Regions from separate parts of the Shewanella psychromarinicola genome, predicted to be linked through region 2. Evidence: predicted binding sites of a transcription regulator. Region 2 holds the regulator's gene; each other region holds the start of a gene.

Region 1 (10,852 bases), 2.1 Mb from region 2:
GACGCCGTTACGCAGCCAATCTACTGGATTTTTTGAACCGGGTTTAACCACGGTAGGTTTTTTCATGTGGGCTAAATGCGCGGGTAAAATTAATTTTGATTCTATTAGCGAAAATAACAAACATAAAATAACAATAAAACCAATGGCTTGCCCAAATGCTGATGACGGACCATCATCAAGGGTTATGGGTAAAAAGGCCGCTATTGTTGTTAGCACCCCAAAGGTCGCTGGCATGGCAACTTTTTTAACCCCACGAATAACACTTTCAATACTTTGGCCGTGTTCTTCTGATTCGCTGTGGGCACTTTCTCCCATAACAATGGCATCGTCGACCACGATCCCCAGTACTAAGATAAAGGCAAACAAGCTGATAACGTTAATGGTGACATCAATAAATGCCATTGGCATAAACAATAAGGTGCCTAAGAAACATACTGGTAGCCCCATCATCACCCAAAACGCTAATCGAACTCGTAAGAATAGTGCCAACATAATAAACACTAATATAGAACCCGTTTTCATGCTGTCGAGCATTAATTGCAAACGACCGTCTAAGTAGTAAGTCATGTCGACCCAAGGTTCAAGTTTTACGCCTTGTGGCAATATATTTTGCTGTTTATCGACAAAAATATTAATGGTTTTGGCAACATCTGTAATACTCTGGTTTTTAGCGGCGCCAATGAAAAAGCTAACTGAATTTTTACCATTAAATTTTGAGTATTGGATGCCTTCTTCAAAGCCATCATTTACGGTGGCGATATCGCCCAATAAAATCTTAGTACCATCATCTAAGGTCAGTAAAGGCAGTTGTTCAAACTCGTAACCCACATAGGCTTGATTCTGAACGCGTAAATTAATGTAACCATTTTCAGCTTTAATTTGCCCCGCAGACATATTGCGTGAATAGCCGCGAACCGCATCGGCAACATCGTTAAAGGTTATGCCAAACTCCCGCAAACGGTCTTTACTAACTTCAATACCAATTTCATAACTTAAGCCGCTATAGTATTCGCTAATGTTAACCCCAGGCAGCTGCATGATTTCATCATTAATCCGCTCGCCCAAGTCTTTCAGCTGCTTTTGATTTAAATCACCATATAGGCTTAAGTACATTACCTCTTGCCTGAATTTAATTCGCTCAACTTTTGGGGGCTCCATGCCGCCAGGGAAAGTAGATATAGAGTCAATTTGAGACTTGACTTCATCAAGTACCACTAGTGGGTCATATGAGTCTTCAACCTGAAAGTAACCCTGAGCCATATTACGGTTTGAATAGGTAATAACTCGTTTTAAACCTTGAACACTTTCTAATGCTTGTTCAATTTTAATGGTAATGCCTTCTTCCACTTCTTGCGGCGCAGTACCGGGGTAAACAGCGCTAAATTGAATCCAGTTAATTTCAACGGCAGGGAAGAACTGCTTTCGAATAGTATTGGCGGTCAACAGACCACCGAGTATGATAATGATCATCAGTAAGTTTGCGGCCACACTATTGCGAGCAAACCAGGCGATGATTCCTTTATGAGTATCTGCCATGATGATTATTTACCTTCCATCGCAAGTTCTGTTTGCTCTTTTTCTACAGACTCTTTTTGCAGAATCTTATCTTCTGGCAGTGCCAGTTTCATGCCTTCTAATGGGTAATCAAGCGCTGATGTTATCACTTGCATTCCTGATTCAAGCCCTTCAGAAATAACCACATTAGCACCTTCTTGGCGGATAATTGTGACGGGTTTATAACGCAGTTTTTTGTCTGCATCCATGACGGCAACTAAGCCATTTACTATCAAATGACGGGGGATAATGGTCACATTACCGGCATTACTGCCTTCGATATGAGCGGTGACATAGGTGCCAAAACGTAATTCATTCTTATTGGTGTTAAGCCCGTAGGGATCGTCAATTTCTGCAACCAAATAGGTCATACGACTTTTACTGTCTACCACGCCTTCACTGCGGACAATTTTTCCTGTCCACTCTTGTTTACTTCCGGCAAAATTGCCCACTAATTGCACTTCAGCATGGGTGCCTTTGCTGTCTAAATATTGCATATCTTTATCGGCTAGTGGTAAGCGGATCTCAGCTGTATCTGTATTGTAAACATGGCCAATTTTACTGCCCGTAGTCATGTATGCACCTAAACCGATTTCTCGACTGGAAATGAGTGCATCATACGGTGCGCGGATCACGGTACGTTCTAAATCACGTTGTGCGCGTAATAAGCCTGCTTCAGCACTTTTTAGCTTTGCTAACTCTTGGGCTAATTGCGGTTTCCGCAAACTGAGAGCCGTTGGCTTGCTGCTGGTAATTTCCGCCCATTCTCGTAAGGCAACTTCGCCATTGGCTCGCTCTTGAACCATATTAGCTTTGGATGCGGCAACATTGGCCTGAGCATCTAATAAGCCTGCTTCATAATCGCTAGGGTCTATTTTGGCAAGAATATCGCCTTTTTTAACAAAGCCGCCTTTGACGAATGCATCGGCTAAATAAATAATTTCACCACTTACTTGCGACACGAGTTCGGTATCGTATTTGGCGGCCACAACACCATATGAACTGACCGAAAAGGTCATCGTGTTATACTCTATTGCTTCAACCGACACTAAAGGAGTGTTATCAACAGCGGGCTTTTCTTCTGGGGGCTTTTTTAACGCAGAGAAGCCAACTAAACCGGCTATTCCAATTCCTAATACTATGATTGGTAATATGATTTGTTTTTTAGTCGCCACAATCCTTCCTCTTAATATCCGAATTTTTTTGCAGCAAATTGCTGTGCATACTGCTAATAGTTTTTTCAGTGGTATATGTTAATCGATATGTATATTGTTTGTTGTTTCATTGTGTAAACTTGTGTGTCAACCCAAGGAGAAAAACATGTTGGTCGCTAATACCTCTAGATTACAATTATCATTAATAACCCTTGATGACAGCGCATTATTATTTGAACTCGACCAAGACGAACGGGTGATGCATTTTTTAAATGGAGGACACAAAACCACTCAACATCAGATTGATACGGTGATGATCCCCAGATTGGCTCAATATTTAAATCCAGCCAAAGGCTGGGGATTATGGAAGGTACAGGCATTAACGTGCGCTGACAACGACAATCATGGCTTAAGCGGTGCCTATTTGGGCTGGGTGTTAGTCAGACCAATGCATTTTTTTACCCAAGCACAGCCGCATAACCTTGAATTAGGGTGACGATTTAAGCACATAAGTTGGGGCAAAGGTTACGCAACAGAAGCGGCCCAAGCTGTCATGGACGTGGTGAGTGCAGTAGATGAGGTCACTCATGTCAGTGCCGTGGCGATAGAAGAAAACTTAGCGTCTATCGCGATCATGAAAAAACTCGGGATGACCTTCCAACACAAAAGTATTCATCGAGATCCATTAGGTGATACCGAAGCAGTGTTTTATCAAAAAGAAGTTTAAAAAGGCATTTAATTTATTATAATTTATCTAGATTAATGGCATAAACCTAACAGAGTAACGCCAACTGCGTTGCAACAAGTGACAAGGGAATGACCATTAACAAATGTGGCACCTTTATCTGGCATCCGAGCGGGTACCGGATAAAGCACCTTGAGGCCTGATGGGTATAAAGCGATGTAAATCATTTATTAGTTAATAAAAAAGAGCAAACGAAGCTGCTCTTTTTTTAGCGTTAGCGAGGTAGATTACTTTTGCGCGTCTAAGAAACGCTCTGCATCTAATGCAGCCATACAACCGGTACCGGCTGATGTGATAGCTTGACGATAATGTTGGTCCATTACGTCGCCACAAGCATACACGCCTTCAATGCTAGTTTGAGTCGCATTACCTTGTAAGCCACTGTTTACTTGTAAGTAACCATGACTCATTTCTAATTGGTCAGCAAAAATACCCGTATTTGGGCTGTGACCGATGGCGATGAATACACCCGCAACGTCTAAATCAGTTACTGAACCGTCTTTAGTACTTTTCTTTTTAAGACCCGTTACACCCATTTCGTTACCAGTGACTTCTTCAAGTGTTTGGTCGAGATGTAAAATGATATTACCGTTAGCCACTTTGTCCATTAAACGGTTGATCAGAATTTTTTCTGAACGGAAACTGTCACGGCGGTGAACCAAGTGAACTTCAGAAGCAATATTGCTTAGATAAAGTGCTTCTTCAACCGCGGTGTTACCACCACCGATCACTGCAACTTTTTGGTTACGGTAAAAGAAGCCATCACAAGTCGCACACGCTGACACACCGCGACCCATAAAGGTTTCTTCAGAAGGAAGCCCTAAATATTTAGCTGAAGCACCAGTAGCAATAATTAATGCATCACAAGTAAATTCGCCATTATCGCCTTTTAAACGAAAAGGGCGCTCAGTTAAGGTTACTTCGTTGATGTGGTCAAAAATAATTTCAGTATCAAACTTTTCTGCATGTTTTTGCATGCGTTCCATTAATGCTGGGCCGGTTAAGTCTTCTGCATCGCCTGGCCAGTTTTCAACTTCAGTAGTCGTGGTTAATTGCCCACCTTGCTGCATGCCTGTGATCATCACAGGTTTTAAATTAGCACGTGCAGCATAAACTGCAGCGGTATAGCCGGCAGGGCCAGAACCTAAAATTAGTAGGTTAACGTGACGAGCTTCACTCATGATTTTGTTCTCCGATAACATGCCCTAAGCAATATGAATGAGATTGTATGGAATTTACTACGGCGGGTAAAGTGAAGTTGAGTGTAAGAAATCGATTGGGGTTATCTATTATGTCAATAACTGGTTCTAGGCAAGCGAACTAGCCTAAAGCGAATCACTTATTGTAAAAAGTAATATTTACCGATAAATGGAGCTGTATTCAGTTATAAGCAGGGCAAATTTAAATTATAAACAGCCCCTATATCTGCTCAACGGGATTAATAAACCAAGTGACATGTTGGTAAATTATTTTTTTCTAAATAATTTTGATGATATTCCTCGGCAATGTGAAATGTTTGTATTGGTACAATTTCGGTCACAATATGACGCTGTCCCCATTTACCACTGCGCGCTAGCGCCAGCTTAGAGCTTTCAGCTTCGGCCTTTTGCTGTTTATTGTGGAAAAATATAGTACTTCGATATTGGGTACCAATGTCGCCGCCCTGCATATTTAACATGGTTGGATTATGGTTCTGCCAAAACACGTCCAATAAATCGTCAAAACTGACTACTTGCGGGTCAAATTCAACTTGTACCACTTCAGCATGACCGGTTGAACCGGTTTTGACTTCTTTATATGTTGTCGCACTGTCTTGGCCACCCATGTAGCCACAAGTTACGTTACTGACGCCGTTAATGTCACGGAAAAAATATTCAACACCCCAAAAACAACCTGCACCAAATGTTGCTAACGCCATGACATACCCTTAAAATAATTTACAGAAGTCTAGATGGCTATAATTGTGTTGAATATTGAGATGTTTTGCAAGCAAACTTTTATTAATAAATAAATCTAACATATGCCACCAATAAAATAATGTTTGCCTATGTTAGAATCCGCCGATAAAAACAGGCAATTAATGTTAAGTGGTGCACAATGGCTAACTTAATCATGCCGCATAATAAAGCATACAAGGAGTTGTTTGTGTTATCTAATCTACTGAAAGACCAAGATTTTTTAGCTTACACTTTAGCCAATCCCGACAAAATAGATGGCTGTTTTGATTTTATGTTAGGGACACATACTCATGTTGATGTACTCGACACGGGTGTCATTGTGTTTACCCCGAGCCAAAATTCGACCAAAGACATTGTACTATCCAGTGCTATCCACGGTAATGAAACCGCGCCAATTGAAATGTGTAATCAACTTATTCATGATTTGTTGAGTGAGAAAATCATCGCTAAACAGCGGTGTTTATTCTTAATAGGTAATCCTGCGGCCATCATTAATCAAACCCGTTTTATTGACGAAAACATGAACCGTCTGTTCAGTGGTGCGCACTCAAAAGGTGAGGGTTTAACTCATCCAGAACGTCACCGCGCCAAAGCATTAGAGCAACATGTCGCCGACTTTTTTAACGCCAATAGCGACCATCAACGCATACATTACGATTTACATACCGCCATCCGTGCGTCAAAGCATGAAAAATTTGCTATTTATCCATACCGCCCAGGGCGAGCCTTTAGCGCGGAGCAAATCATGTTTTTAGCGACATGTGGTGTCGATACCATGTTGTTTCATCATGAACCCACAACGACGTTTAGTTATTATTCGTCACAGCAATTTCAAGCAGATGCCTTCACGGTTGAATTAGGTAAGGTGATGCCATTTGGGCAAAATGACATGAGTCGTTTTACTCAAACTCATACTATGCTTGAAAAGCTGATCACCGAAACTGCGTTAGCGCCTGTTGAGTTCGACTCTTCCAAGGTCAACTTATATAAGGTGTCTCGCTCGATCAATAAGCATGTTGAAGACTTTGCCTTTAGCTTTGCCGGTGATGCCGAAAACTTCAGTGCCTTTAGTCAGGGCGAAGTGCTAGCAACCGAAGGTGGTGTAGAGATTAAAGTAGAACACCCTCAAGAAGCGATTGTGTTTCCTAATGCGAATGTGCCGATAGGGCAGCGTACAGTGTTATGTTTAGTGCCTGCACCGAATGAGTCAATCGTATAGCCGTAAAGCAATATATACATGTTAATCGTGAGTAAAATGCATTTACTGTTAAAGTAAGTATTGATAGGTAGTTTACGTTAACGTAATGTCTACTTGCATAGTATAAATAGAGCCGTGTTTATATTGAACATGGTTCAACAATAACAAGAGCATAATATGAGCAACGCACCACTGACCAATGAAACAGTGCACCGTGTCAGCTTCTTAGACAAAGCGTCATTGCACATCCCCATTTTGCGTATTTTGCAAGCCGATGGCACCACGTATGAAAACGCGGTTTTACCGGTAATCGACAAGGCTCTGGCTGATAAAATCTTTGATACGTGTATTTTTACACGCGTATTAGACGAGCGTATGTTGGGTGCACAGCGTCAAGGGCGTATTAGTTTTTACATGACCTGTACCGGTGAAGAAGCCTCAATTATAGGCAGTACCGCCGCGTTAGATAAAGATGACGTCATTTTGGCTCAATATCGTGAACACGCATCATTGCGGTATCGCGGTTTTACGACTGAACAATTTATGAACCAAATGTTCAGTAACGAAAAAGATTTAGGTAAAGGTCGTCAAATGCCGATTCATTACGGCAGCCGTGAACTGAATTACCAAACGATTTCGTCACCATTGGCAACCCAAATCCCACAAGCCACAGGTGTGGCTTACGGTATGAAGTTACAAGGTAAACGTAACGTGGCCATTTGTTATTTTGGTGAAGGCGCCGCGTCAGAAGGTGACTTCCATGCTGGTTTAAACATGGCTGCAGTGCTGAAATCGCCGACGATTTTCTTCTGCCGCAATAATGGTTATGCCATTTCAACACCAACGGAAGAACAATACTCCGGCAATGGTATTGCCAGTCGTGGAGTCGGTTACGGTATGCACACCATTCGTGTTGACGGTAATGACATGCTTGCGGTGTTAGCGGCAACTCAACAAGCTCGTGCCTATGCACTTGAGCACAATGCACCAGTATTAATTGAAGCGATGACGTATCGCTTGGGTGCGCATTCTTCATCTGACGATCCATCGGGTTATCGTTCAAAAGATGAAGAGGCCAAATGGCAACAACACGATCCAGTTAAACGCTTTAAATTATGGATGATCAATAAAGATTGGCTCACCGAAGCCGATGAAGCCAAATTGTTCGAACGTTATCGCGAAGAAGTCCTCGCCGCGGTTAAAGTGGCTGAAAAGTTACCTGTTCCGAAATTAGACGAGATCATCGAAGACGTGCTTGATAAACCCACTCCAGCATTGAGAAAGCAGCTGAAAGAGTTGAAAGAGCATATCAATAAGTATCCAAAAGCCTATCCAAAAAGTGCAGGGAGACTCTAAACCGTGGCTCAAATGAATATGTTACACGCCATTAATGAGGCGCTATCAATAGCCATGACTGCCGACGAGCGCATGGTAATTTTTGGTGAAGACGTTGGTCACTTCGGTGGGGTATTTCGTGCCACTTCGGGCCTGCAAGAACTATTTGGGCGCGACCGTTGTTTTAACACGCCGTTGACTGAACAAGGTATTGCGGGTTTTGCTAATGGCTTAGCCTCTTATGGTATGACCGCGGTTGCTGAAATTCAGTTTGCTGATTATATCTTTCCTGCATTCGATCAAATCGTTAATGAATCAGCAAAATTCAGATACCGCAGCGGCAATCAATTCGATGTAGGTGGGTTAACTTTCCGCACACCTTATGGTGGTGGTATCGCAGGTGGTCATTACCACTCCCAATCACCTGAAGCGTATTTTACGCAAACGCCAGGTTTAAAGGTGGTCATTCCGCGTAATCCTGAACAAGCTAAAGGTTTGTTATTGGCCTCTATTCGCGATCCAAACCCAGTGATTTTCTTTGAACCTAAACGTTTGTATCGAGCCTCTGTTGGCGAAGTGCCAGCTGGCGACTACGTCATTGAGTTAGGTAAAGCACAAGTGGTTAAACAGGGCAGTGATATTACTGTTTTGGCTTGGGGGGCACAGATGGACATCGTTGAAAAGGCCTGCGAACGTGCCGAGAAAGAAGGTATTTCATGTGAAATTATCGACTTACGCACCATAGCGCCATGGGACGTTGAAACTATTGTAAAATCAGTGACCAAAACGGGTCGTTTGCTGATTAACCATGAAGCGCCATTAACCGGAGGTTTTGCCGGTGAAATTGCCGCAACTATTCAGCAAGAATGCTTCTTATCACTTGAATCACCCATCAGCCGTGTGTGCGGATTAGATACGCCTTATCCATTAGTGCATGAAAAAGAATACATGCCAGATGAGTTAAAGACATTCGAAGCCATCAAAGCCACAGTGGCCTATTAGGAGTAAGATATGATTAAAGATTTTATTTTACCCGACATCGGCGAAGGTGTGGTGGAATGCGAATTAGTTGATTGGTTAGTCAGTGAAGGTGATATGGTCACTGAAGATCAGCCGATTGCAGATGTAATGACTGATAAAGCGTTAGTGCAAATTCCAGCGCCCCATGGCGGAAAAATTACTAAGCTGTACTACGCTAAAGGTGAAATAGCCATTGTGCATCAACCATTGTACGCAGTAGAAATGGAAGGTGAAGAGAGCGATAGTGTCACTGACGCGCCGGTTGCTGAAGTCACAGCGGTTAGCGACACGGCCATTAATGACACAAGCGTTAACGACAGTAATGCTGTTGTTACCACCTCAAGCAGCCAATCAAACATTGAAGAATTCTTATTGCCAGACATTGGCGAAGGTATTGTTGAATGTGAATTGGTTGATTGGTTAGTAAAAGAAGGCGATATGGTGGTTGAAGATCAGCCTATTGCTGATGTGATGACCGATAAAGCCTTAGTGCAAATACCTGCAATGAAAGCCGGTAAAATTGTCAAACTGCATTATCGCAAAGGACAGCTCGCTAAAGTTCACTCGCCTTTATTTGCCATTGAAGTGGCAGCGGATAGTCATACTCAGTCCGCGACGGTAGAGGTTGCTGAACAAGCTCAAGTTGCTGCGCCACAAGGTAATCTTGAACCTGTTGCACAAGGTAAAGCGTTAGCCAGTCCGGCGGTACGCCGCATGGCCCGCTCGCGAGACATTAATATTGCTATGGTTGTGGGTACTGGCAAAAATGGCCGTGTTTATAAAGAAGACATTGAACGTCATCAGCAGGGGGCAAGTTCCACCCAAGCTGCTGTAAGCACAACGCCGGTGTCATCTTCTGCTAATCAAGTAAGTGGTCAAGTCGGTGGTCAATTAGAAAATCAAGCTGGTCAAATAAATAATAGCCCTACTGTTAGCTATGCTGGAGCAAGCGATAGAGTCGAGCCCATCAAAGGCGTGAAGGCTATCATGGCGAAGATGATGGTAGAGTCGGTATCGACTATCCCGCATTTTACTTACTGTGAAGAGTTTGATTTAACCGAATTAGTGGCTTTGCGTGAAAGCATGAAGCAACGTTATTCAACCGATGAAGTGAAGCTCACCATGATGCCCTTCTTTATGAAGGCCATGTCGTTAGCGATTACCCAATTTCCGATATTAAATAGCCAAGTGAATGCCGATTGCACTGAACTCACCTACAAGTCACGTCATAACATTGGTATGGCCGTTGACTCCAAAGTGGGTTTACTTGTACCTAATATCAAAGATGTTCAACGTAAATCGATTTTAGAAATCGCCGCTGATATTACTCGCTTAACGACTGCCGCGCGCAGCGGACGAGTATCACCAGCAGATTTAAAAGACGGCACTATTTCGATTTCTAACATTGGTGCTCTAGGTGGTACGGTGGCAACACCCATTATCAACAAACCTGAAGTGGCGATTGTGGCTTTGGGTAAATTGCAGGTATTGCCGCGCTTTAACGCCAATGGCGAAGTTGAAGCACGTAAGATCATGCAAGTGAGTTGGTCAGGCGATCACCGCGTCATTGATGGCGGCACCATTGCCCGTTTCTGTAATCTATGGAAACACTACCTAGAACAACCGCAAGAAATGCTTTTAGCCATGCGCTAATACTGTTAAGTGTTTAATACACTACCTTATCTAAAAGGACGCTAACGCGTCCTTTTGTTTTTAACCACGATTTTGTATAATATCCGGACAATGTCAATCGTTTGGAACCTGTATGAGTTTGTCGGCACCTAAAATTGAAACTATTGAGTATCCGTTTCCACCTAAACCTGCCGTGTTGTCTGACGCTGAAAAAGCACAATATAAAGCACACATTAAGCAGTTACTGATTGAAAAA
Region 2 (10,852 bases):
CCGTCGTTGATAACGTCGATATTAAAACCACCGAGGTGAGTGTCTTTGGTGATGATGTCACCAAACAATTCGCCATTGCCGTATTGCGACTCAAAGCCTTGACCATAGCAAAAACGCACGGTTTGGCCTTCAATGCCGGTGATATCACCCAGATTGTAACCTAAGGTTAGGCCATCGAAGTTGAAATTGACTAAGTGACCTGATGGCGTGCCGCCTCTGAGTTCATTTTCACGATAATGACTTGGTGGGCCGTACGTTGAGGGGCGACGTCCGATAGAAAGGTACGTGCCGCTACCGTTAATGTCTTTCCAGTTAAAATAGGCGCGTTCTACTTTTAATTCATCACCACTGGTGCTGCCGCTACTGGTGCCGTCCATGGTGAATGAGTTCCACGAGTCAAACACTTTAACCCCGCTAGAGTCTCCCCAGCTCTTAAACATGGTCAAGCGTCCGGCAAAGCTGACGTTATCCCATACTTTGGCATTAATGTTTAGGCGCAACCGCGTGGTATAAAATATATCGTTATCAATATCTTGTTGAGTTTTTTGACCTAACAGCATTGGCATAACGCCATTTAGCGCACCGCTTTGAAACGCGCTGGCTAAATCAGGGTTAGCCATCATCATTTGGCCTAATGGTGAAGTGGCACTATTAGGATCGCCAAATACTCCTGACATGGCTTTAGCGCCAAAGTCAGAAAAATTGACATTCATGGCTGGGTTCCAAGTGACATTTTGATAATGTAATGAATGTGCTTTGGTTCTAAAATCACCTGTGATTGCGACTCTATCTAAGGCAGTATGACGCTCGGTTTTGTCAACCCGCGAGCTTAAGTAGTCAAGATCATCGGTAACGCTAGCAAGCTGTTGTTTCAGGTCGGCAATTTTTTGTGAATCAGTGTCTGCCGCTAGACTTGCACTACTCATAAAAAGAGCGTTGGCAACTAATATTGAGATGAGAGTTCTCATGGTATTTCTCCCCGTTAATTGCCAAATGGTCAGTTCAATTTGGCAATTTTTTGGTGTAAGTTTCCCTGAGGCTAAGCCCCACTATTTTTTTCGGTTTGTTTATTGGCTGATATTTTCGCTTAGGACGAAAAGGTGCTCAGCATTGATGATTTAACCGCAGGTTGCTGGTTGGTCTGAATCAGCTGCGTGATCATACAAAAACTGTTGAATGTCTTTCAGGTCTTTTTCTGATAAGGCTTCAAAAATGGCGGGTTTAGCTTTGTGCATATCACGGGTAAAAAATCGATCCCACTGGCTCATGGTTTTTGTCATTGGAGTGAGTTCTACGCCTTCACTATTGACACTGTGGCACGCTTTACATTCTTTTTTGTACAGGTGTTTGCCTTTTTTAGGGTTACCACCATCGGCTGCCATTACTTGGCTACCGAGTGATAATGCAATGGCGATTGCGATACCAACTTTAACGTATGTGTTCATCATTTTATCCTCTATAGAGCTTTTTTATGGTTGAAGCATTAGCAACATGTGATCATTTCTTTGCTGTAAAGAATGTTACCTAAAAATAGGTATTGTTAATTTGAAGTAGATCATATTCATGAGAAAAATCTAATTGAAAAAAAGTTAATTGAAAGAAATCTAATGAACAACTGTGATGCAGATCTATTGTGCAGAGGATAAAATTTTGTTAGGTAACATGGTACTAGGTAGTGATAGATGTTCGGCCACATATAAGAATGTGTTGTTGTTTATGTCTGAATCGTATGCGATAAAAAAAAGGGGCTGTTAATAGGCAGAGATTAATTAGCAGAGATTAATGTGTTGACCGACATGATGACCAATATTGTTGCGCTAATGCTACATAATATTAATGTCGCCATACGGGTTTTTTCTTTATCGATGCGGCCAATTAATCGGCCAGCGACAAGGTAGCCCGCAATCACTGAAGGCAATAACAACAGTGATAACCATAAGTGCTTGAGCTCAACTAAGCCAACAACAGCTAGAATAGCTAGCGCAATTAATGAGCTAAAGACAAAGAAGGCTGATAATGCGGCTCGAAATTGACTGGCATCTTTGTCTGCAAGCAATATAGCCATTGGTGGACCTCCAATGGCAGCGATATTAGCAAATATGCCCGAAAATACCCCGGCGATAAATAAACTGCTGCGATTTATTGGTGCGGTAACGCGATAGGTACTCAGGATCACGGCAATAAACACAATAGCCGCAATAATTAAGCCTAATATGGGTTGGGGCGCAAACAATAATAATCCAGCACCTAAGAATCCCCCAGGAATACGGCCTAATAGCGCATATTGCAGACCATTAAACTGTAAGTGTCCGCGCTCTCGAAAAAGTGTCATGGCAGAGATAGCAAAACCCATGGCAATAATGGGCACTGGGACTAATTGAGGATTAACAATGTACAGCAGCGGGCTGGCAACAACGGCTAACCCAAAACCAATTAAGCTTTGGGTTAGTGCGCCAAAAAACACGATAACTGATGCCAGTATCAAGGTTGTTGGATCGATAAATGGCATCATAAATTCTCGTTAACAACATCACTGCTTCTTAAAAGGGCAGTTTAACAGTTTGTGAGGTAATCACTAACCAGTGAATTATTCGAGCTCTTCCCACTCGATCCCCATATCATCCATTAATTTTTTCGCTTCACTTGGAATGCTGTCAGGTTGATCTTTTGATAAATCAATATCATAAGGCAAAGGTTGACCTGTGTACGCATGCAAAAATGCTTCGCACAGCAGTTCACTGTTGGTTGCATGACGCAGATTGTTTATCTGGCGTCTGGTACGCTCATCTGTCAGTATTTTTAGTACTTTTAGAGGTATAGAAACTGTTATCTTTTTTACTTGTTCACTTTTTTTGCCGTGTTCGGCATATGGGCTGATATATTCGCCATTCCATTCAGTCATTAACTTACCCTTAACGATAAATACGGTGCAGATTTTAAACCGTTACACTCTCTAGTCAAATTATTGCGAATATTTAATCTCGATGCAAATAGATTTCTTGATGTTTAGACGTCTAAGCGTCTATTTTTGTTGACGGATGAAGATCTCTTCGGTAGATTTAGACGTCTAGACATCTCTTTGTGTGTTTGTGACATTTTTAGGAGTCAATTATGACTAAGCATCAAAGCGCCACATTGGCCGTTCGCCAGGGTATTGAAACAGACACACAGCATGGCGCCATAGTGCCCCCAATTTATTTATCAACCAATTATTCCTTCGATGGTCACAACAATCCGCGCGAGTTTGATTACAGCCGATCGGGTAATCCGACCCGCTGTATTTTAGGTGAAGCGCTGGCCAAACTTGAGCAAGGCGCTACAGGTGTAGTGACCTGTACTGGCATGGCCGCCATTACCTTAGTGACTAGCTTACTTGGTCCAGATGATTTATTAGTGGTGCCGCATGATTGTTATGGTGGTAGTTATCGCCTATTTACGCATTTGGCTAAAAAAGGTCAATTTAAGTTGTTGGTTGTTGATCAAACTGATGCACAAGCATTGAACCAAGCCATTGCCCAAAAACCGAAAATGGTCTGGTTAGAAACGCCATCGAATCCACTGCTGCGGGTGGTCGATATTAGTGCTATTAGCCGAGCCTGCCATGACGTCGGTGCGTTAGTGGCGGTAGATAACACCTTTTTATCGCCAATATTACAACAACCCTTGTTATTGGGTGCTGACATCGTTATTCACTCAACCACTAAATACATTAATGGTCACAGTGATGTGGTGGGTGGCGCTGTGGTGGCTAAAGATGCTGAAGTGGGTGAATTATTGCATTGGTGGTCAAATACGTTAGGGTTAACGGGATCTGCTTTTGACAGTTACTTAACCTTGCGTGGCTTGCGCACTTTAGCGGTGCGAATTCGTGAGCATCAGCGTAATGCGCAAAAAATTGTTGCGTTATTGAGTGCCAGTGCTGTGGTGTCCAAGGTGTATTATCCGGGATTAAAAGACCATCCTGGTCACGACATTGCGGCAAAACAACAACAAGGCTTTGGCGCGATGTTAAGCTTTGAGTTGTTCGGTGGTGAAGCTGAAGTGGAGGCATTTTTACAGGCATTATCCCTGTTTAGTATTGCGGAAAGTTTAGGCGGAGTGGAAAGCTTAGTCGCTGTTCCGGCCACGATGACCCACAGAGCTATGGACCCACAAGCAAGGAAAGAGGCTGGTATTAAAGAGACTTTATTGAGATTATCGGTTGGCATTGAAGATGCTGAGGACCTTGTGGCCGACATTAAAGCTGGCTTAGCTGCTGTTAACGCGATTAAATCAGCTTAATTTGGCTTAAATTAGCTTAATTCGAGTTTAAGTTAGCTGTGGTTTTGCCCAAATTAAGTAAAATAGTAAAAATATGCACTTGCAACACTATTCATTTCAAAATAGAAGTCTAGCAGTCGCAACACAAGTCGTAGTTGTTTAAGGAGTCAGTAATGGCGCGAAGTCATTTACACAAGTTTGGTGGTTCAAGTTTAGCGGATGCAGATTGCTATCGCCGTGTTGCACATATTCTTCTTACACATGGTCAAAGTGATGATTTAGTGGTGGTATCCGCCGCCGGAAAAACGACTAACTTTTTATACAAATTACTCAGCCTGCGTGACAGTAGTCAATTGTGGCAAGAGCAACTACAAATTCTGATTAGCTATCAACAAACGTTAATTGAACAATTATTATCCAATGAACAAGCGCGAGACTTGCGCGAACGTTTGTCTTCTGACCAATCTCAGTTAGTCAGTCTGTTATCCTTAGAGCAACGCAATGATTACCAATTTAATCAAGTGGTGAGTTTTGGTGAACGTTGGTCCGCGCGCCTGATGGCGGCTTTGTTACGAGAAATGGGGGTGGCAGCCAATCATGTTGATGCTTGCTCTATTCTTGTCGCTGAGGAAGGGGCTGTACCTAATATTTTAGTGCCGCAGTCGCGTCAGAAAGTTCAAGCCTTATTGGCGCAGCATCCACAACAACGTTTAGTTATTACCGGTTTTATATGTGCTAATCGTCAGGGTGATACCTTATTATTAGGCCGTAATGGTTCAGACTTTAGTGCGACCTTGATTGCCAGTTTAGCCGACATAGAAAGAGTGACAATTTGGACTGATGTTGAAGGGGTATTTAATGCTGACCCGAACAAAATTAATGACGCAAAATTACTAAAGAGTATGTCATTAGCGGAAGCGGATCGCTTAGCGCGATTAGGTTCGCCAGTATTGCATTCTCGTACCTTACAGCCATTGTTTAATACGGCAGTGAGTTTAGCTGTACGCTCTAGTTATGCCTCACACACAGATTTTACCTTAATTGCGCCACTGAGTTCATCAGCGAGCGCACCGGTAATCACCAATTTAAATGAAGTGCTGTTGTTTAGTTTTAAAATGAACTCAGATATTGAGCCATTACTGACGATTTTAGATAAAGCAGGCATCACGCCGTTAGCTTATTGGTCGTTGGCACAGCATAAGTTTGAACTCGCCCTTACTCTTGAAAGCCAGAAACAAGTGCAATCTTTGCTTACTCGGTACCGCAGTGAATTTGCGATTGAAGAATTGAGTACCCAAACTGATTTAGGCCTAGTGGCGTTAGTCAGTGCTGATGCTCACCACTTTAGACGCAGTTTTGCCCGACTACTGAGTCGTGATGCGAAACCTATTTATCAAGATGCGTTAAGTTTAGTGACCTTAGTGCCGCAAGCTCAAGTGAGTTTATTAACCCAGAAAATACATCGCCGTTGTGCCGGTCCAAGAATGCGCATTGGGGTGTTATTGCTTGGGGTGGGTAATATCGGTGAGGCGTGGATTGATTTATTTAAACGGGCTAGCCCAACATTAAATAGTGAACTTGAAGCCTCTGTTGAGTTAGTGGGTCTAGTGGGCTCGAAAAAAGCGTTAATCTCCAATGACGGTATTAACCTTGAACGGTGGCAACTCGATTATCAACAGCAAGGCATTGAATGGGATTATGACAAACTGTTTGAGCAGTTAGCACTATTATCATGCGATGAAATTGTTGCATTAGATATCAGTGCTAGTGCCGCCTTAACCTTACAATATCCACAGCTGTTTGCCCATGGTATCCATGTGGTGAGTGCCAATAAATTAGCCGGTTCTGGGCCATTGCCATTTTATCGTGAATTAAAGCAGCAATTAAGTAATCGTCGATTATTTTGGCGTTATAACGCCAGTTGTGGTGCAGGTTTACCTATTCAGCATGCGTTAAATGACTTACGCAATAGTGGCGACACTGTTGAGGCCGTTGGTGGTATCTTTTCTGGCACCTTGTGTTGGTTGTTTGAAAATTATGATGGCACTAAACCCTTTTCTGAATTAGTGCTTCAAGCTCGCAGTTTAGGGATTACCGAGCCGGATCCCCGTGATGACTTATCGGGCCGTGACATGCAACGGAAACTGCTTATTTTGGCCCGAGAAATAGGCTTGGCGGTAGAGTTAGACTACATTAGCCTTAGTTCTTTGGTGCCTAAAGCATTAGCTGAGTTGTCACTTGAGGATTTTTTGGATCGTATCAGCGAGTTAGATGATGATTTATTGCAACAATATGTAGCCGCTGCCGAGCAAAACAAGGTACTGCGTTATGTGGCTTCACTGGATAAGGTCGAAGGCAAACTACAAGCGGAAGTAGGCTTACAATGGGTTGATAGCAATCATCCTTACGCTAACTTAACCCCAGGTGATAATGTGTTTGTTATTCGCAGTGCATTTTATCAAGGTAACCCTTTGATTATCCGCGGTCCAGGGGCTGGGCGTGAGGTGACTGCAGCGGCGGTACAGTCGGATTTGGTGCATATTTGCAAAGACCTTTTGCAAGAGTAGGTTTGTTGAGGAAGACCATTGTTAATGGTCTTTTTTTGTCATTCTTTATGATTTAGCTTTGATGGCCTGCGGCCACTAACGTCGTGGCCCTTCGCCCTATCTTATTACAAAGAGTGAAAATGCTAACGCTTCTGATAGGCAAAATGCCTGAATGCCTTGAAGCACATGGTCAATGATGTTCCCGACATCATAATGACATTTCCAATATCCATATAGGTCAGATGTGCGAGAAAGGCCTGTCAGGCTCACGCATTCCTTTATAAAGAGTCTTCAACGGCCTCAATGTTATTGAGTCCTGCAACCTTTAGATAAAACACCTCAAAACCAGCCTTAAAAGCTCTAATCATAACAAGCAATTAGCATAAATATTGTACAAAAAAATAACTACCTTAAAAAAGTGAATTCCTATAGCATCTTAGGTTAAGTAAAGCGTTACCTAATCATTTGGATGTGGCATCGGGCAAATCCAAGAAGCGATTTATGCCTTGCAAACAGCGCAATGGATGAATACTGACTCTGTGGAAAAGAAGGATACTCAATGGAAAGGCCAACAAAGGAGAAAATTCGAGATTTACCCATTTATGAAGGTATTAGTCTAGAGAATATAATCGTTGTCACAAACAAAGCAGACTCGATAAGTGCAATAGCGGAGTTGAGATCACACTCTTGTTTAGGGTTTGATACAGAGAGCAAACCTTGTTTTATAAAAGGTGAGGTAAGTGATGGACCTCATCTAATTCAGCTAGCCACAAAATCTAAAGTATTCTTATTTCCTACAAAATTTTATGAAAATTTTACTGCAATCTCAGAAATATTATCTGATCCAACAATAAGGAAGGTAGGTTTTGGATTGAAAGAAGATAAAAAAATTCTTTTTAGAAAATTTGGAATTAAATTAGTAAATACAGAAGAACTATCTTCAAAAGTGATGCGTTTTGCGCATGTGAAACAACGCGTTGGCGCTAGAGTTGCAGTTGCAATGTTTTTTAATCAACGGCTATCGAAGAGTGCACAACAATCAAATTGGTCAATATTTCCTCTACACGATCATCAGAAAAGATACGCAGCAAATGATGCACATACAGCACTATTAATAGAACTAGAAATAGAAAGACAGAGCCATTAATCTCCCTAAAGCATATGAGCCTCTCACCAATCAAGAGACAACATTAGCTTATTTGACCAAGTAAATATGCCTGCTGACAATTAGTTAGGTTCATCAAACTCCCTGCACTGCCTCTGCACTTACCAGCCATTTATAAAACCCGTTACTGCATTTCTACCTGATTGATCTCAAGCTTTATTGCTGTGCTGGACTTGTCTAATTGTCTCAGGCTGAGCCATTGCTTGATTAACTTCTATTTTTTCAACTAACCAAAAAATCATAAATTAAAATCATAAGTTAAAATTATTAATTTAATAATATTTGATAATTTTTATTTATGCCTCGTTCGCCGTAAGATTACTCCATCGAAACAAATGACGAATTAATAAATAGTTTTTTAGGAGTAAGTTATGAAAATGAATCACGTAGGTTTGATGGTTGGCGACATGGATAAAGCGGTTGAGTTTTACACTAAAGCGCTGGGTCTAAAAGTGGTAATGGGTAACACTAAGGTTCAAGAAGAACGTGAAACTGCGATTGGCAGAATGTGTGTGGCCGTTTTTGGTGAAGGCTTTAAAGGCTTTAACATTGCACACTTAGTCACGACTGACGGTATTGGTGTTGAGATGTTTGAAATGAAAGATCGTCAAGAACGTCATGAAGTTGATTTCACCCGTATTGGTATCTTCCACTTTTGTTTGCAAACAGATGACTTTGAAGGTGCAATTGCACGTACTGTGCAATATGGCGGTAAAGCACGTATGGATATCACGCGCTACCACCCAGAAGACGACAACAATCTAACCCAAATGGTGTACTTAGAAGACCCGTTTGGCAACTTGTTTGAACTTTACTCGCACACCTATGAAGAAACTTACTCCACTGATTACGAGTAATTTCTTAAGGTTATCCGCACTGCTTAAAAGCTACCTAAAGGGTCAATGCCGATCGTTTAAGAGCACTTGACCGATCCTGCAGATGAAAGATAATCCCTACCAGTATTCTGGTGGGGATTTTTTATGTTTGTGCAAGAGCTTGAGTTAGTTCATGAGTCTGTTGAAGAAAGCGGGTCTTACGGTTCTGTAATGGAGGCGATTGATTCAGATTGGATCGAACAATCACTCCTTTCAGCTAACAAGGCGAGTATCCGTAATCGCCGTCTGCCTGCCCAGCAGGCAGTCTGGCTAGTACTCTGGATGGGGTTAATTCGTAACCAGTCCATCAAAGAAGTCTGTAGCTCGATGGATATTGCACTTCAATCTGGAGACTCAACTTGGTCTCGCGTAGCGCCGAGTGTATTGACGGATTGCCGACGACGCTTAGGTGAAGCGCCTATGTCGTACTTATTTAAATCCACTGTCTCAGCCTGGCTTGAGCAAGCGTTGGGGGAGAATAACGCGCTAGGGCTTACCACCCTTGCCGTTGATGGAACCGTGTTTCGTTGCCAAGATTCTGAAGAAAATGCCAATGAGTTTGGTTTTATTTCAAACACACACAAACCCTATCCTCAACTTCGATTAGTCAGCCTTATATCGACTGAAACCAGAATGGTATTAGGTGCTGCCTTTGATGGCTGCCACGTAGGAGAGGTCACGCTCGCACAGCGTTTAGTTCAAGATACCCCTGATAATTCCTTAACCCTATTTGACCGTTGTTATTTCTCTGCTGACTTATTAGTAAACTGGCAAAGCTCTGGAGTACAGCGACATTGGCTGACACCCGTAAAGTCAAAGATGCGCTACGAGGTAGTCGAAGAGTTTGCGAATAATGACTTGCTCATTGATATGCCCGTCTCCCCACAGGCGAGAAAGAAAAATCCGGAGCTCCCTGAAACATGGCGCGCCCGTTTTATCGCTTATCAAGAGCCAAAAGGTGAAATAAAAGGATTTGTCACCTCATTGATTGACCCTGTTCAGTATCCGCTGGACAAGCTGCTAAATATCTACTGGCAACGCTGGGAAATAGAAGAAGGATATGGCGAACTTAAGCAAACCCAGCTGCAAAGCAAGGTGACGTTACGGAGCAAATTTGTTGAAGGTGTTAAGCAAGAATTGTGGGGAGTGCTTATCGCTTATAATCTGGTTCGTTTAGAAATGACAGCGATAGCAAAGGAAGCTAAGGTCGCGCCAACCCGTATCAGTTTTACCGCTGCAATAAGCTTGATAGATACACAATTAAGGTGGCTTGCTTTATCACCAGATGGAAAGCTGCCAGCGAAACTGAAGCAAATGCGAGCCGATATAAAACACTTTATCCTGCCAGATAAAAGAAAGCACCGAACGTATCCACGCTCAGTGCTCTACATACCCAGTCGCTATCCACTTAGATATAAACAATAGTGCTTATCCGAATAGCATTAACCTAAAGGGTGGCTTTTTTATGCCTGACGATAAATTTTCTCGGCTGCGTTGGTTCATTGTCAACTTACAAACTCAGTTCATGTTAACCCATCAAACAAGTGGTAAAGCTTGATCAAGGTAATGCTTAGCTTCTCATCAATCGCATACGAAACTTCCTTGATGTTAGCCCCTTAGTATTAGTCCCTTAGTATTAGTCCCATGGTATTAGTCCCATGGTAGTTCTTCATGGTGTCATAAAGACTTGCCGACACACACCGATGTCTGCGTAACCCACTTAGTTAGCGCTATCTGTATTGCCTGCAATTTAGGCGTAGACTTAAATTGACCGCATTGATGGTTTTTTAGCTTGACTTAGAATACAGTTAAACTAGTATATGGACATACAGACGTCCAAACGGCTAAATAATGTAAGTTTGCTGATTGGTATAGACTCCGAAGTTTTACAGAAGTTGAAGGAACACATTATGGCTTTTCATCATGCACAACATGCCCAATCGTTAAACCAGAGCTTGTCTGAGCTAAATGATATTAATGTGTCTTTTGAGTTTTTTCCGCCTTCA
Region 3 (10,852 bases), 310 kb from region 2:
CTTGATTGTGCTCAATGTATAAGGTTAACCGTAAGTTACTTTTATTAACGGTTAATGGTAATTCTCCTTGATGACTAAAATAACCGTCAGCATGGCAATCGAAATGCCAAACATTATGGGTACTAGCAATGCGATTAAGCACACTGGTCACAATAAATGTAATCAGCAAAAAACTTAATACAAAAAAAAGCTTGCCGCGTTTTGACTGTAATAATCGGCGTATTTTCATGTGCATTAATAGGGACATAAATCTAGCCACAAATGTGCACCTTTTGTAGCCATTCTTGAGTGATAAATGGCGTGCTCATGTTATCGATACTCACTTTAATGCTATTAACTAATGGTATCGCTTCACTGGAATCGGTCAAAATGAAACTCATGTAACCTTGATTAGCCGATAACGTCATCGTAATTGAATCCCAGCGGGCATGGTGACACAAGCGTAATTGTGTTGATAAGCAGTCTGCATGCAATAGCGCATTTTGCTGATTATCCTCCCCAAAAACAAACAGTTGAACAATATGTCCATCAGAGGTCAACACTTGCCGCAATACATCGGCTTGAGCAAGCTGAGGAGGGTTAAGGTTAGCGTAAACAAACAACAATATACTTAATAGAATGGCAATAATAAACAGATACTGACCTAACGATAATAGCCGATTAGGCATTTCCAAGATCTTGCTGCGCTTAGTGGTCACGGTGGTATATAAAATCACCCCCTGTTCAGGGATATATTCAATGAGATTAATATGACGATGACACAGATGATTAATAATTTTATTGATAATACCTAGCAGTTCGGCATGAGATAATTGATGCGCACAGTCACCAGATGCCACCACAGTTGCAAGCAAAGATAAAGGCACTACTTGCCCGCGATGCTGAACCAATTGGTTTAACACCCAATATTCATTATCGTTTAAATGCCATTGAGTCGCCGTTGACTGATCTGTCAACAAACGTTGTGCATTGTCGAACCAACAACATCCTATTTGCATCGCACTGTCTTAGTGTATCGACTGATTAAAAAAGTATACTCCCAAAGAGAGAGATGAAAGGATGCTAACTCGACTATCCTCTGGATAAGATTGCTAATTCGTGAGCAAGCCCGCGAATATGGCGTTTTTCTGCGCAAGGTATAATTGCATGATAGTAAATATAGAAATCGCTAACTTACGACATTGCTGATTAATAATGGGACACGCTGAATTAATCACTTACGGATAAAGATTGGGGGGATCCATTCGTTAAGGCGATAATAAGCCGACATTGTAGTCATTCAAAAAAACAGCTATAAAAAAGCTGGCAAGGCCAGCGTTTCGATACATAAATTCAAGTTAACATGACAAATAGTGTTAACTTAAAATGCGTAAAGTAATGTCATGTTGGTTTCAGTGTCAGTACTTTCTTTGTCATCAAGCGGTTCACTGTTATAGCGAACAATAACAGCAAATTTCATCGCCAGTGAGCCAACGATATTGGCTGTTAATGAGGTTTCAGAACGAGCATCTAATTTACTCCCCCAATCGGCAACAAACCTCTGCTGGAACTTAGATGAATCACTAATCTTAGTTTGGAAATCAATCACGGCGTGAGCAACAACGCTATCTTCGCTATCATAACCTTCAGCAAGTGCGGATTCTTCATCCAGTTGTTGATAAATATAACCCGGACCCGCCTCAGCTTTTAAAGACATTCTGTCAGTATCAATAAAGTGTTGACCATAACCGGCAGAAGTCGTTGAGGTGAAATCGTAACCAGTGAATGGATCAACTTCATAGTTAGTGTTAGCAAACAAATAGCTCACATCGTTAATTTGGTAGTTGCCTTGCGCACCTAGGAAATAACGTTTTGCAGTCACTTCTTCAGAGTCTTCTTTGTACAAGCCTTCTAACACATACTGGTTCTCCCAGTTGTCTAATTCTTGTTTCAACGCTAGGCGCGCTTTAAACGAAGAAGTATCTGTATTACCGGTGGTTAACGTTGCACCTAATTCTGCTTCACCAGCAAAAGTGGCATCGCCTTCAACAAACTCACTTCCAGCATGTGCTGCAAATGGCATGGTTAGTGTAATAGCTGCAGTAAGTAGCAGTCTCTTCATGTCATTTCATCCTTTATTTACGATTTACAAAATCTAATGTGGGGGGTTATACGTTTAACCCCTAGAATATTAACACTTTGATAATAAAATTGAAAAAATAGTCATCCCATCAATCATTAAGTCACTAGGCTGTTGCTTTGCCAACATGCGGTGCATTAACAGCCACAGCATGGCTAAACCTATTCATCGAGCGCTAAAACGGCCCAAACACCCAGCAAGCTAAACGCTAAGTGGACCGCATCAGATCCCGCTATACATCACATGGAACAGGCCCATGCAAAAAGCCAACATGGCATCACCGCAGGCTCTTAACGCATTAATCACTACTAAGTTAAATGTCCTAACGGTTTCCATAACTAACGGCAGCACAAATAATTATCCTATAAGGAAAATAAGGTCGTTTTTATCACTAGTTCCCCATGAGATTAGGCCACCATATCATCACGAATAGCATCATAATACTGGTTAGGATTAAGCCTAATGTTGGCACTAGATACCTTTGAGACTTAGCAGCTCATAGCTGTTTAGCACCGACCATAGGGTCAATAATAATCTTGTTACCTATACCAATCAACAATCCGAACAATAAGATAAACATTCAAATTTGGCAATAGAATCACTGTGCCGCGAAAGCTTTGTCACCCAGGGCGTCTCACATTAGGTCGCGGCCATTAATGGCCACATCCATGAGATCTTTCGCCCATAACAGGTAAATCAATAAATGTTGACGTTATAGCATCAATTTTTTAACCGATAACCATGTTCGATAAGGTTTACAAAATAGCGTTTTGGGTTATTTTTTCACAAAAAATCAGCTCATTGATAAATGAGCTGATTAGTGGTTTTAGTGTAAGACTGGCTTACATTATTTTAGGATCAAGCTCACCAGATTGATAAGCTTTATACATTGCTTGCAGTGATTTAGGCTTAATTTTAGAGCCCATACCCGCACAACCAAATGCTTCATAACGGATGGTACAAATGTCAGCCATCGCTTCCATTGATGCTTTCAAGAATTTACGCGGATCAAATTCTGCAGGATGTTCAGCCAAGAATTTACGCACGGCACCCGTTGATGCTAAACGTAAATCAGTATCAATGTTCACTTTACGCACACCGTGCTTAATACCTTCAACGATTTCTTCTAACGGTACACCGTAAGTTTCTGGAATTTCACCACCGTACTGGTTGATGATTTTCAGCCACTCTTGCGGTACTGAAGATGAACCGTGCATAACCAAATGCGTGTTAGGGATCCGCGCATGGATTTCTTTAATACGGTCGATACGTAATACATCACCGGTAGGTTTACGGCTGAACTTGTACGCACCATGACTGGTACCAATGGCAATCGCTAACGCATCTACATGAGTATCAGCAACGAACCGAGCAGCTTCTTCAGGCGACGTTAGCATTTGGTCCATGCTCAGTGTTCCCACAGCACCAACACCATCTTCTTCGCCAGCTTGGCCAGTTTCTAAACTGCCTAAACAACCAATTTCACCTTCAACAGACACACCACAAGCATGAGCAAATGCCACTGTACGACGAGTGACATCTACGTTGTAGTCGTATGATGCAGGTGTTTTACCATCGGCCATTAACGAGCCATCCATCATGACTGATGACATACCTAACTGAATTGAACGCTGACAAATGTCAGGATCAGTACCATGATCTTGATGAATACAAACTGGGATATCAGGATACTGCTCAAGAGCGGCTGCCATTAAGTATTTTAAAAATTGTGGGCGAGCATATTTACGTGCACCGGCAGAGGCCTGAACAATCACAGGGCTGTCAGTGGCTTCAGCGGCTTGCATAATTGCACGCATTTGCTCAAGGTTGTTAACGTTAAAAGCAGGGACGCCATAACCATGCTCTGCAGCGTGGTCAAGCAGTTGTCGTAGAGAGATAAGAGCCATTTTGTTCTCCAATAATAGGGTGATTACTCACCTAGGTCGCTATCGTTTGGACGGATTTTTTACTCTGTCGCGGCTAAAAAATAACAGTGACAGAGCGGTTTTTTTTATAATAATTATTAGGTTTACGCTACAAATACTTGATGTGTGAACTAAGCGCCACGCTTTTCAAGCATTGCTACTGCGGGTAATTCTTTGCCTTCTAAAAACTCAAGGAAAGCCCCCCCACCGGTTGAAATATAAGACACTTTGTCTGCAATATTGTACTTATCGACTGCCGCCAGGGTGTCACCACCGCCAGCAATAGAAAATGCTTTGGAATTTGCGATCGCTTCGGCGATACGCTTAGTGCCTTCGCCGAATTGATCAAATTCAAACACGCCCACTGGACCATTCCAGACGATCGTGCCCGCTTGTTCAATAATTTTAGCTAAGGCTTCTGCGCTGTCAGGACCAATATCAAAAATCATATCGCTGTCAGTCACCTCGCTAACCGATTTAAGCGTCGCGGCAGCCGTTGGACTAAACTCACTCGCGACTACCACGTCAGTAGGAACCGGAATATCACCACCACGACTTCGGGCATTGGCCACTAGACGCTTGGCCTCTTCTACTAAATCAGCTTCATACAGTGACTTACCTACTTTATAGCCTGCTGCAGCAATAAAGGTATTAGCAATACCGCCGCCCACAACAAGTTGGTCAACTTTAGTTGAAAGGCTTTCAAGTACGGTTAATTTAGTCGACACTTTAGAACCACCAACAATCGCCACCATTGGACGAGCTGGATTATCAAGCGCTTTGCCTAGTGCATCTAATTCTTGGGCTAATAACGGGCCAGCACAGGCAATGGGGGCATACACACCGACGCCATGAGTAGATGCTTGGGCACGATGAGCCGTTCCAAATGCGTCCATAACATACACATCACATAATGCGGCCATTTTTTTAGATAATGCTTCATCGTTTTTACCTTCGCCAATATTAAAGCGAACGTTTTCAAATACGACGACTTCGCCAACATTAACCTCAACACCATCAAGATAATCACTCACTAAAAGCACTGAGCAATCTAACGCTTTCGTTAAATAATCCACTACAGGTTGCATTGAGAATTCGGCGTTGAACACACCTTCTGTTGGGCGGCCTAAATGTGACATCACCATGACTGCGGCGCCTTTTTGCAGCGCAAGTTTAATCGTTGGCAATGACGCCCGTAAACGCGCATCACTGGTCACAACGCCATCGCTGACAGGCACGTTTAAATCTTCACGAATAAGCACCCGCTTATTTTGTAGATCTAAATCTGTCATGTTAATAATTGCCATAATTAGCAGTTCCTTTTTAAGTTAATACAAAGTCTTTGTGCGCAACCGGCTTAACCCATTACGGCATAATCTGTTTATGTTACCGATCTAATTTTGCTTGGATCATCGCTAAACTGGTATCAAGCATGCGGTTGGCATAACCCCATTCGTTATCGCACCATAATAATAATTTGACCAAGTGGCCAGCGCTAACACGGGTTTGGGTACCATCGACAATACTTGAACGTGGATCATGGTTAAAGTCACACGATACCAGAGGCTCGTCAGTATAGCCTAAAATACCATTAAAACTTCCGTTTGAGGCAAGTTCTAACACACTGTTGATCTGTTCAATATTGACTTTTTTCTCAAGGGTGACGGATAAATCGATCGCGGTCACATTAATGGTGGGCACACGCACAGAAATAGCTTCAAACTTATCTTTCATGTGCGGCAAAATACGTTCGATGCCTCGAGCTAATTTAGTATCAACAGGAATAATGGACTGGCCTGCGGCGCGCGTTCGACGTAAATCATCATGATAAGCGTCAATGACCTGCTGATCATTCATCGCCGAGTGAATAGTCGTAATAGCCCCACTTTTAATTTCAAAATGCTTATCCAATACATCGATAACCGGGACAATACAATTGGTAGTGCAAGACGCATTAGAAATAACCGTATGGTCTGCACGCAATAAATCATGATTAACACCATACACAATGGTTGCATCAACATCTGCAGAAGAAGGATGGCTAATCAGCACTTGCTTAGCGCCAGCATGAATGTGTGCTTCGCAAGCTTGACGATCAATTAAGCTGCCGGTGGCTTCATAAACGATATCAATATCAAGCTCAGCCCAAGGCAATAAGTTAGCATCAGCTTGATTGAGTAACAAAATACTGTCATCACCAATAAGCAACTGATCACCCTTTAGCTTAACGTTATGCTTGAAACGACCATGAGTAGTGTCGTATTGGGTTAAATGACAAATAGCTTCTGGCTTTGCCAGCTCATTAATCGCCACAATTTGAATTTGTTGACGTTTACCAGATTCGTACAGTGCACGAAGTATTGAGCGGCCAATCCGGCCATAACCATTAATTGCAACTCGAATCATTTAGGGTCCAGTATCATTCACCGAGGTACCTATGGTGTCATCAACTATTGTAGAAACACTGACACATAAGTGACTTAGTAAATGTTATTTAGTGTGAATTAAAGACATAAAAATAACGGCCTGCAATAGTATTGCAGGCCGTTATTATACAGATTAACCACCTAATAGATAAGTGTTTAATCTCAGATGATTATCCTAAAGATTGGACAGTTTTTACTACATTATCAACAGTGAAGCCGAAATGCTTAAGTAAATCACCACCAGGGGCTGACTCACCGAAGGTCGTCATACCCACTACGCCACCATCAAAACCAATATACTTGTACCAGAAATCTGTATGTGCAGCTTCAATGGCAACACGTTTAGTGACACCTTTTGGCAAGACAGATTCTTTGTAGGCAGCATCTTGCTTATCAAACTCAGTCGTAGAAGGCATAGAAACCACACGCACTTTTTGACCTAACTTGGTTAACTCGACGGCAGAATCCATCGCCAATTGCACTTCACTGCCGGTGGCAATCAAAATCACCTCTGCAGTGCCTTGACAATCAGACAGTACATAACCACCTTTAGTCACGTTAGCTAATTGCTCAGTGCTACGCGCTTGTGCTTTAAGACCCTGACGGCTAAAGACTAGCGCTGTTGGTGCATTGCGACGTTCAATCGCCACTTTCCATGAAACAGCCGTTTCAGCTGCATCACATGGACGCCATACGGCCATATTTGGCGTTAAGCGCAAGTTAGCTAATTGCTCAACAGGCTGATGGGTTGGACCATCTTCACCTTGACCAATTGAGTCATGGGTATACACGAAAATATTTTGAATACCCATTAATGCAGACATACGTACTGCGTTACGCGCATATTCCATAAACATCATGAAGGTTGCACCATAGTTAATAAAACCACCATGCAATGATGCGCCGTTCATAATACCGCTCATGCCAAATTCACGTACACCGTAATAGATGTAGTTACCGGCAGGATCGTCTTGAATACCTTTTGAACCAGACCAAAGCGTTAAATTAGAACCGGCTAAGTCTGCGCTACCACCGAGTAATTCTGGCAACATGGCACCGAAGAAACCTATGGCATTTTGCGATGCTTTACGGCTGGCAATACCTTCAGCTTTATCTTGGCTTTGTTGGATAAAAGCTTGTGCTTTAGATTCGAAATCTGCAGGTAAATCACCTTTTAATACCCGGCGATCATATTCTGCAGCGAGTTCTGGAAATGCAGCTTGATAAGCGCCAAATTTTTCATTCCATAATGATTCATTGGCCACACCTTTTTGCTTAGCATCCCAACCAGCATAAACATCAGATGGGATTTCAAAAGGAGCATGTGGCCAGTTTAAGAACTCACGAGCCGCGGCGATTTCAGCATCACCTAATGGTGCACCATGGCAATCATGGCTACCCGATTTGTTAGGCGAACCGAAACCAATAATGGTTTTACAGCAAATCATCGATGGCTTGTCAGTGACTGATTTGGCTTGTTCAATTGCAGCACGGATAGCGTCTGGATCATGACCATCTACACCCGCAATAACATGCCAGCCATAGGCTTCAAAACGCTTAGGCGTATCGTCGGTAAACCAACCTTCAACATGACCATCGATAGAAATACCGTTGTCATCCCAAAATGCCACTAACTTACCAAGACCCAATGTGCCCGCTAATGAACTGGCTTCGTGAGAAATACCTTCCATTAAACAACCATCGCCTAAGAAACAGTAGGTAAAGTGATCAACAATCTCGTGGCCTGGGCGATTAAACTGAGCCGCTAAGGTTTTTTCAGCAATTGCCATACCAACAGCATTACTGAGCCCCGCGCCTAAAGGACCGGTTGTGGTTTCAATGCCAGGGGTGTAACCATATTCTGGATGACCAGGGGTTTTTGAATGTAATTGACGGAATTGTTTTAGCTCTTCAATTGGCAATTCATAACCCGATAAATGCAGTAAAGAGTATATAAGCATAGAGCCATGACCGTTTGATAGTACAAAACGATCGCGATCGACCCAGTTAGGATTAGTTGGATTGTGCTTTAGAAAATCATTCCATAGCACTTCGGCAATATCAGCCATACCCATAGGGGCACCTGGATGACCAGAATTGGCTTTTTGAACCGCATCCATACTTAGGGCGCGAATGGCGTTAGCGAGTACTTTACGAGATGACATGCTCTCTCCTGCTTGTTTGTGAGTAGCTGACAATTGTGAAGTCATATTTTCCCCTACTAGGCGATGTGACGCAAATTAAAATTTCTCACATTGCATATTTATACCCAAACGACCTCGAAAGACAGGATTGTGCATGTCCAGAATTGACCCAGTTCAAGGGTCTAGGAATAGAGCGCCTGCGGCTGCTAGGAGCGGACTCTGTCCTACTAGGGACAGCTTCAGAAACGATAACAAGAGATAACAAGCGAACGCTGCGCTCACGGATAGAGCGGTCTAGCACCTAGGCTCGTGGCTTATCATCTCTTGATATCGCTCGTCACCGCTTGTCATCTCAGGAATAGGGACCGCTTCGCTGCTAAGATTTTATAGCATCAAGCAGCGAAGCGACCTAGTACCTAGCCATATGCTCAAATACCAATGAAGGGCATTGATGAGCTAAGTCATTATTTATTGACAGTCAAGCTTGAAAACAGCGCCATATCAGTCAAACATAACCTTATATCGCCATTTAAAGCCTAATAATCAACCCTGATATTGTTCAATTTTTGGCACTAAAGTGATTATAAAAAACCATAAAAACATCTAAAATTATTTATAATCAATCAGTTAATTAGCAACGAAGCTAAAAATAGTTATTTTGAATATAAAATATTCATGCATCACTGCACAATTATAAAGTTAAATTCGTATAGGGGGGGTGTTATCAGATTCGATTTCGACTAAAATAGACGTCTAGACGTATATTCAAATGCAACCAACGAGATTTTCCTATTATGGCAAAGCACTTGTTTACCTCTGAGTCTGTCTCAGAAGGTCATCCAGATAAAATCGCCGATCAGATTTCTGATGCGGTATTAGACGCAATACTTGAGCAAGATCCAAAAGCTCGTGTTGCGTGCGAAACATATGTTAAAACCGGTATGGTATTAGTGGGCGGCGAAGTCACCACTTCTGCTTGGGTAGATATTGAAGAAATTACCCGTAAAACCGTGCGCGAAATCGGTTACACCAATTCGGATATGGGTTTTGATGCAGATTCATGTGCTGTACTGAACGCCATTGGCAAACAGTCACCAGACATTAATCAAGGTGTTGATCGCTCAGATCCGGCTGAACAAGGCGCGGGTGACCAGGGCTTAATGTTTGGCTATGCCAGCAATGAAACCGATGTATTGATGCCTGCACCTATCACTTACGCGCACAAATTAGTTAAGCGTCAGTCTGAAGTGCGTAAAGATGGCACCCTACCTTGGTTACGCCCAGATGCGAAAAGCCAAGTAACGTTTGCCTATGACGATGGCAAAATCATCGGTATCGATGCGATTGTATTGTCAACGCAACATCGTGAAGACGTGAAACAAGCTGATTTGATTGAAGCGGTAATGGAAACCATCATCAAGCCTGTATTACCGGCACAATGGTTAAATAAAGACACTAAATACTTTATTAATCCTACCGGTCGCTTTGTAATTGGTGGACCTGTTGGTGATTGTGGTTTAACCGGACGTAAGATTATCGTAGATACTTACGGCGGAATGGCCCGTCATGGCGGCGGAGCATTCTCTGGTAAAGACCCATCTAAAGTAGATCGAAGTGCCGCTTACGCTGCACGTTATGTGGCTAAAAACATTGTTGCGGCTGGCCTTGCTGATCGCTGTGAACTTCAAGTGTCTTACGCCATTGGTGTGGCAGAGCCAACATCTATCAGTATTGAAACATTCGGTACCGGTAAAGTGTCTGAAGAAGTGTTAATCAAATTGATTCGTCAACACTTTGAGTTACGTCCATATGGCTTAACGGCAATGCTAGATTTGGCACGTCCAATCTACCAACAAACCGCTGCTTATGGTCATTTCGGTCGCGATATATTCCCTTGGGAAGCGACAGATAAAGCTGAAATCCTTCGGGCTGATGCTGGGCTATAATGAAGAAACGCATATCGTCTTAGCCTAGCGACTTTAGGCTAAGCAAAACGATATCAAAAATAAAACCGCCATTGGCGGTTTTATTTTATCTGATTTATTAGACTATTATTTGATCTCACAAATGGCTCACGTTATGTATCACCCCACTTGGCTAGACACAAAGATAACGGCAAACCACCAGCCATCTGTTGCGACTAAATCCATTGCGGTTAACCCAAGAGCAACTAATCCGACTGCAACTAATCCGACTGCGATTGAACTCACGGCTATCAAGCACTGTGCCAGTAAACTT

Evidence for each region. Region 2 encodes MetJ, which represses methionine synthesis genes. Its sites were predicted from a motif close to TAGACGTCTAGACGTCTA; they were not measured.
Region 1: a site for MetJ is predicted at 5,394-5,411, ahead of msrA (peptide-methionine (S)-S-oxide reductase MsrA). Genes of this name have one in related genera too.
Region 3: a site for MetJ is predicted at 9,361-9,378, ahead of metK (methionine adenosyltransferase). Genes of this name have one in related genera too.

The regions. Positions count from the first base shown of each region.
Region 1 is NZ_CP034073.1:3,831,328-3,842,179, reverse strand. Features, by position in the region: gene EGC80_RS16755 (efflux RND transporter permease subunit) at 1-1,536, opposite strand, end outside; gene EGC80_RS16750 (efflux RND transporter periplasmic adaptor subunit) at 1,542-2,729, opposite strand; gene EGC80_RS22920 (GNAT family N-acetyltransferase) at 2,875-3,204, shown strand; gene EGC80_RS22915 (GNAT family N-acetyltransferase) at 3,217-3,435, shown strand; gene trxB (thioredoxin-disulfide reductase) at 3,681-4,634, opposite strand; gene msrA (peptide-methionine (S)-S-oxide reductase MsrA) at 4,892-5,371, opposite strand; gene astE (succinylglutamate desuccinylase) at 5,599-6,630, shown strand; gene EGC80_RS16725 (thiamine pyrophosphate-dependent dehydrogenase E1 component subunit alpha) at 6,787-7,965, shown strand; gene EGC80_RS16720 (alpha-ketoacid dehydrogenase subunit beta) at 7,969-8,946, shown strand; gene EGC80_RS16715 (dihydrolipoyllysine-residue acetyltransferase) at 8,956-10,617, shown strand; gene nadA (quinolinate synthase NadA) at 10,730-10,852, shown strand, end outside.
Region 2 is NZ_CP034073.1:1,706,101-1,716,952, forward strand. Features, by position in the region: gene EGC80_RS07385 (DUF3373 domain-containing protein) at 1-968, opposite strand, end outside; gene EGC80_RS07390 (c-type cytochrome) at 1,119-1,448, opposite strand; gene EGC80_RS07395 (sulfite exporter TauE/SafE family protein) at 1,766-2,512, opposite strand; gene metJ (met regulon transcriptional regulator MetJ) at 2,588-2,902, opposite strand; gene metB (cystathionine gamma-synthase) at 3,112-4,281, shown strand; gene EGC80_RS07410 (bifunctional aspartate kinase/homoserine dehydrogenase II) at 4,434-6,827, shown strand; gene EGC80_RS07415 (3'-5' exonuclease) at 7,366-7,953, shown strand; gene EGC80_RS07420 (VOC family protein) at 8,343-8,828, shown strand; gene EGC80_RS07425 (IS4 family transposase) at 8,952-10,271, shown strand; gene metF (methylenetetrahydrofolate reductase) at 10,757-10,852, shown strand, end outside.
Region 3 is NZ_CP034073.1:2,019,220-2,030,071, reverse strand. Features, by position in the region: gene EGC80_RS08825 (hypothetical protein) at 1-259, opposite strand, end outside; gene EGC80_RS08820 (hypothetical protein) at 252-998, opposite strand; gene EGC80_RS08815 (DUF481 domain-containing protein) at 1,361-2,101, opposite strand; gene fba (class II fructose-bisphosphate aldolase) at 2,962-4,026, opposite strand; gene EGC80_RS08805 (phosphoglycerate kinase) at 4,176-5,351, opposite strand; gene epd (erythrose-4-phosphate dehydrogenase) at 5,431-6,450, opposite strand; gene tkt (transketolase) at 6,641-8,635, opposite strand; gene metK (methionine adenosyltransferase) at 9,409-10,560, shown strand; gene EGC80_RS08785 (GNAT family N-acetyltransferase) at 10,694-10,852, shown strand, end outside.